2 regions of the Pseudoalteromonas sp. MMG012 genome follow, and region 2 is predicted to be linked to the other one. Evidence: riboswitches for the same ligand, from Rfam matches in the RefSeq annotation. Region 2 holds a riboswitch; the other holds the start of a gene.
The links. A riboswitch is a leader RNA that binds a small molecule or an ion and turns the genes downstream of it on or off. The one in region 2 is predicted to bind lysine.
Positions count from the first base shown of each region.

Region 1: another riboswitch for lysine. It lies ahead of lysC (lysine-sensitive aspartokinase 3); the one in region 2 lies ahead of dapA (4-hydroxy-tetrahydrodipicolinate synthase).

Region 1 is NZ_JAGJEF010000003.1:47,328-50,753, forward strand. It holds gene J8L97_RS01780 (DUF924 family protein) at 18-548, opposite strand; gene lysC (lysine-sensitive aspartokinase 3) at 651-1,997, opposite strand; lysine riboswitch at 2,085-2,256, opposite strand; gene nhaD (sodium:proton antiporter NhaD) at 2,375-3,426, opposite strand, start outside.
Region 2 is NZ_JAGJEF010000017.1:35,106-38,531, forward strand. It holds gene J8L97_RS08300 (2,3,4,5-tetrahydropyridine-2,6-dicarboxylate N-succinyltransferase) at 1-598, opposite strand, end outside; gene dapA (4-hydroxy-tetrahydrodipicolinate synthase) at 609-1,493, opposite strand; lysine riboswitch at 1,606-1,813, opposite strand; gene J8L97_RS08310 (response regulator) at 1,964-3,426, shown strand, end outside.

The DNA.
Region 1 (3,426 bases), on a different contig from region 2:
ACAAATATGATTAATGTCTAAAAACTTGAGCCAGCTTCCATTAAAAACTGTAGCTCTTCATCATTAGATACGCGGCTTAATATTTGATTCCTATGTGGATAGCGGCCAAATCGATCAATAATTCGCTTATGGGATAACTCGAACTCATAATTAGGCAAAGCTCTGAAAAGCTGTTCAGCCTGTTGGTGAATAATTTTACTTTCACTGTGCATAAATGGCATATACAAAAAGCTTAGCTCAGTATCATTTAAGCGTTTATCGAAGCCTTTATCAATGGCATTTTGCGCGAGACACAACGCCAATGGATCCGCAGAAAAAGCCTCTGGTGTATCTCGAAACATATTCCTAGAAAACTGGTCGAGCACGATTATTTCACACAAAGTGCCCACAGGATCAGCTCGCCAATGTGCGAGTTCTCCTTGTACAGCCATTCTATAATGAACCATAAATTGGGATTTTATTTTGATGTCAAAATGCGCGGACTTTTGCCACCAATCAGACTCTGAACAAGTGACAAACCAAAAATTATAGATATCTTGATACTGCATGACGGCCTCCCAGTTTATGTAATAGTCACTTTACTCGGGATTCAACCACCATGCAATCTAAAACTTAATTACTAGTTATTGTTACTAAAAAGATACTAGCCGCTATGCAGCCTCCAGTAACTTCGCATGAATGGCTTGAACCACATTATCCGAGTCTGTTTGTTCAACCAAAAAGCACAAATTGTGCTTACTTGCGCCATGGCAAATCAGTCGAATATTGAAATCACTGAGCACTTGCATTAAGTTGACTTCATGCTGACGTAACTGGATCTGAGAACCAATAAGAGCCACCAGTGTTAAATTGTTCTCAACAGTAACATGACAAAATTGGCTTAGCTCTTCTAAACAATCTTGATCAAGTTCAGGTCGTGACGCGTTCAGTGCGTTATCTAGCGTGATCGCGACACTTATTTCTGATGTTGTTACCAAGTCCACTGAGATATTATAAGCACTCAATATCGTGAAGATACGCGCCAAAAAACCACTAGCTAGTAACATCTCAGGACTCTTTAGCGTGAGCAATATTTGATTTTTCCGCTGCGTAACAGCTCTGATCCCTGCTTGTGATGATGTGTCTTTTTCAATCCAAGTGCCGCCTGCTTGTGGGTCGCGGCTCGATCCGACAAACACTGAAATATTACTGCGGCTAGCTGGTAATATTGTTGCTGGATGTAATACCTTCGCACCAAAAGTAGCCATCTCTGCTGCTTCATCAAAACTCAATTTGGCAATAGGTGTAGCTTTTACACACAGTCTCGGATCTGTACTAAAAATACCAACAACATCAGTCCAGATATGAACACTTTTTGCTTCTATAGCTTCCGCTAATAAAGCCGCACTGTAGTCAGAGCCACCACGTCCCAGCGTCGTTGTTTGATTATACGGATCGCTGCCGATAAAACCTTGAGTCACAATCACCTTCTCACCTAACAATGGTATTAAGTGCTTATGAGCCGCCACCTGTGTCGCTGCAATATCCGGTGTGGCTTTACCAAATTGGTTATCAGTCTTTAACACTTTACGTACATCAAATCGCTCGGCGTTTACGCCAATATCTCTGAGTACTTGGGTAAATAAAAATGACGATAAACGCTCCCCAAAACTCAACATTTCATCACACTGTTGTGCACTTAACGCGGGTAAAGACGCCAACGACTTTAGCTCATCAAGGGTTAAATTAAATAACTGTGCTAAATCCGCTTCCAGTGTTAAATGGGCTAAAATCGAGTCCTGAATTTTAATGATGTTATCGACTAACGCCATACGTGCACTTTCGTCGGCTTTTTGTTGCGTTAGCGTTACTAGATGATTTGTCACTCCCGCACTGGCACTCACGGCAACAACACGTACATTATTGTCATCGTGAATAATTTGCGCACAACGGTGCATGGCATCAAAATCGGCTACACTGGTGCCACCAAACTTTGCGACCGTGTACTGTGAACTCATAATATCTCCTTTTGACTGCATTGGGGGCAATCATAATAAATAAGGAGAACTTGGCAATTAAGGTGCTTTGTAAATAAAGAAGGAACCATTGCCAGAAGCTCTCCACCAAAACGGTGACAGTTCCAAGGATTCAACCTCGTAAACCGAAAGTTCACAGTGACGTGCTATGAACTTCCTCGGCGAGTACTTCCCTCTTTAGTGGTCTTTGGCGTTCGTCACCTTTCACTAAATACCTAAGTATCGCACCTCTTCTGTTTATTTTGCCTCGTCATTACTGAACACAGGCAAAATAAAAGCCCGCATATTACGCGGGCTAAAAACAAAGTAACGTTTAGACGTCTAGGTGTCAAGTGCTAAATTGTACCTTTTGTAGTGAACTACATAAATTGCCCTGCGACATACGCTCCAGCATAGCCAATGGTATATGCAATCAACAAATATAAAAACATACGCAAGTAGCTCATGAACGTCAGTGCTTTCACTTTGCTCATCGCGATAATTCCCGCAGCAGATCCTATCACTAACATTGAACCACCTACCCCTGTCGCATAGGTAAACATCAACCATTGCTGTGGCGTCATCACAATATCGGCCTTTAATAAAGCGGCCGTTAACGGTACGTTATCAACTGCCGCTGAGAGTAATCCCATTAAATAATTGGCATATTCTGGTGCAATGTAAACATACAGGTCTGTAAACATGGCCAGGACACCCACTTCTTTGAGCGCGCCAACAAGTAATAGTACACCAACAAAGAATAATAGAGTGTCGTACTCAATCTCTCGAATATAATCAATAATTTTCTTGTTCACATCTTTCTTGCGCATTAAGAATTGAGCAACCAAAAACATCAACGACAAACCAAATAAGAATGTAAGTAAAGGCGGCACTTGATACTGCACACTCAAAAATAACGTCGCAAAAATTGTCGAAGTAAATATCACTGCAATCGTTATATCCGTTTTCTCTATCCGTCTTTGTATCTGCTTTTCAAAGCGTAGTTGCTCATTCATACCTATAGACAACATAGCTGCCAGCGCTATCACACTCACCAGCGCAGGACCGACAAGTAACAATAAATTAGGAATAGTGACTTTGTCCGCTAAGAAGATCATTAATGTTGTTACATCACCTGTAATGAGTGACACACCACCAGAGTTAACACTAAAAATAATTAGTGTTGCATACTTAATTAACTTCTTTGGATCTAGCTTCAACGACATAACTACTGCCAAAGAAATCAAGGTTGCGGTAATATTGTCTGAAACCGAGGAAAATACAAAAGCGGCAATGCCTACCAAGAACATAAGCTTACGCTCACTGATCTGAGATGGCATAACACGATGCACGATATTTTGTATAAACCCCTTAGAGTTTAAATAGGCCACAAACGTCATTGCAGCCATCAAAAACAACCACAGTGTGGCGA
Region 2 (3,426 bases):
TTTCTGGAATTGCTTCGCCTTTGTCTAGTTGACGCTCGTTGATACAGTCATAGACAGGGATCGTCGCTGATAAACGTACGCCGGGTGCCAAAACGGCCCCTTTTTTTACCACAACACCTTCAACAATCACACAGCCTGCACCGATAAATGCGTCGTCTTCAATAACGACAGGGCTGGCACCGATAGGCTCAAGTACACCACCAAGTTGGACTGCGGCACTTAAATGTACATTTTTACCTACTTGAGCACATGATCCTACTAATGCGTGGCTATCGACCATAGTACCTTCACCTATGTAGGCACCGATATTCACATATGCTGGTGGCATGATAATGGTACCCGATGCAACATGCGCACCACGGCGAACACTACTGCCACCAGGGACCATACGAACGCCTGCTTCAGCTGCAAACCCTTGTGGTGCTAAATTATGTTTATCAACAAAACCACCCGGGAATTCAATATTATTGCCATTTTTAAAAGCTTCTAAAATACCTTGCTTTATTTCGATATTAGCGTGCCAGTTGCCTTGTTCGTCTTGTGTCGCAGCACGTACACTGCCATTTTCTAAATTGTTTAATAGTTCTAACCAGCTCATAATAACTGCCTTAATTCCAAGATAAAATTGTGGTGTTTGCACGGTCAATTGCCTGAGTACACGGCAACTCTAGGTGCGTTAATGGAGGACGTAAATTAGGGGTACTAAGTTTGCCCTGTACATGCATTAATACTTTGACTGGAATGGGATTAGCCACTGAAAATAGGCTATTAACAGCATCAGTCCAAGTTGTAAACAAGTTAGGAAAAGTCCCCGCTAACGAGCGGCGAACAAACTCAGCGGTTTGCTTTGGCCAGGCATTTGCGGCCACGGATACGAGTCCAGCAGCTCCGGCTTGAGCAAAATATGGCATGAGGCCGTCATCGCCACTAAAAATAGCGAGAGTTGGATTGGCTTTTCTGAAAGCTTCAAACACTCCAATATCACCGCTGGCCTCTTTGAGTGCCCATAAATTTGTATGGTGGGCTAGATTTTTGAGCACTTGGGGTGTGATGGATACCCCACTGCGTCCAGGTACGTTGTATAACATACAAGGTAAGTCAGTGGCGCTCAGCAGGGTGTCAAACCATTGTGTTTGGCCGACTACCCCAGGTTTTGTGTATAACGGAGAGCCAAGCAACAGTGCATGAATCGGCTGGCTATTACAAAACGCCACCCATTCGGACTGATCTTGTAAGTTCATACCGCCCACAGCCACCATAATAGGGACGTCTAATTGCATGTTGCAAACAGTCTCGACAATGCACTTATGCTCAGCAGAGCTTAAGGCCAGCCCTTCACCAGTACTGCCAAGCAGGAGAATACCGTTATTTGCTTGCGCTTGTTCATTCACAAGCGAATGTAAAGTGTCATAGTCAACTTGGTTATTCGCATCAAAAGGCGTAACTAAGGCTGTCCACAACGGATAGTTGGATAAATCGTATTGTGATTTCATCTCTACCGAACTTATATCTTGTTCGGGGTCTGGAGTGAGTCCAAACTTCGAACAGTTAAAATTCGAAGAGCAATGGACTTAAAAATGACAAGGCGAGTGGCCTTATTATTTTAAGACCAGAAGCTCTCCACCAAACATATGTGCGTTGTTAATATGATTAACGCTGCAATTGGTGACAGTCGCTGGGATTCAACCCAGTCGCCCGAAATGTATACTGAGCAAATAGTATATATTTCTCGGCGTTAGTTCCCCTCCTTGTGTGTCATGGGAGTTTGCTCTCCTCAACACAAGTACCTGAATAACGCACCTCTTCCAGCCCTAGGCCAACATATTACTCGGTGAGTTTACATTGACCCTCAAATAGGGTGAGCACGCATTGAAACACTTTAGCCATCTAGGTGTCAAGTGAGGTTATGTTAGTTTTCAATTTTTACACTACACTTTATGGCAAATAGGATGGATAAGTTAATATGCGTAATATCATTAAGTCTATGCGCAGCCGTTATTTTATCGCAGTGTTGGTAATGGGGGTATTAGTCACATTGGCGGCTGCGGCGATGCAATACCTTTTGCAGCAAAAACAAGAGGATGCGGAGCTTATTAATCGTGCAGGTATGCAACGTATGTTGGCACAGAAAATAGCGTTACACGTCAATCAAATTGTTTTTTATAAAAAAGAGCAAAAGCTCACCCAGACACTTTTTACAGAGTTGGATAAAAGTGTGCGCGTATTTTCGGCCAATCATCAGATGATCCTAGGTGAAAAAGAGGGGAAATATGTATTTTTGTCTGAAACGTTAATGACATTGTATTTTGATGCGCCGGCTAATTTGAATAAACGGAGCTTAGACTTTTTAGCGTTATATGACTCTAAAACCTTCAGTGCAGAGGTGGCTATTAAGATGGCCAATGAAGCACAGGTATTACTATTTTATCAACAACAAGCTGTGCAACTTTTTGAGCAAGGTGCTAATCGTAAAGTGGCATTAACACGTTTGTTTGAATTTGTATTCTGGGTCAGTGCAATCGTTGTGCTTTGGTTAGAAGTGGTATTTATCTTTAAACCAATGGAGAAAAAGGTAAGGGATACAATCGATTCTCTTGAACTTCAAAAACAAAAAACGCAGCATGCCTTAACCATGAAAACGCACTTTCTTGCTCGTGCAAGTCATGAGTTAAGAACGCCTTTACAAGCTATTTTGGGTTTTTTAAACCTATACCGCCAAGATGGGGCGCAATCACAGCTGACACAAGTAGAGGTGTCGGCGAAGCAATTAGTTAACCAGTTGAATGCAATTCAAGAGTTTAGTCGTTGGGAGCAAGGAGATATTCTGGTGTCGGTGGTGCCTGATGATCTTACTCAAACGCTGATGCAGGCGATTTCACCCCATGAATATGAAGCACAGCGGAAAAAGATAGCATTAGAGACCGAGTTTTCATTTTCTACATCATTGGTTATTGCTTGTGATCATGAACACCTGGCGTGGATCATTGGCCAATTAGTTGATAATGCGATTAAATTCACCGAGCAAGGCAGTGTATTAATCGAGGTGTATTTAGATGAAACTCTGACTTACTTGCAGATCGCCGTAAAAGATACCGGGTGTGGTTTTTCTGGTGTTTCGCCGCTTTCAAGCAATGTGGCAGAGACACACTTTCAAGGTTTACAGCTAGGCTTGGTACGGTGTAAATGGTTGTTAGATGCCATGGGCGGAGACATAGAGTTTGAAAAGGGGCTATCTAGCGGTACCGTGGTACGGGTAAAAACCCCTATTTATCTCGTGCAAAGCCAACAAGAACAACATTGTCAACTACGGCCTTTAACTGGTTTATTAGTGGAAGATAACCCATTAAATGCAAAGATAATTAAAAAAGTACTAGAGACATTTTCAATTACCGTGAAGCATGTTGAGCATGGATTGGCAGCTGTCGA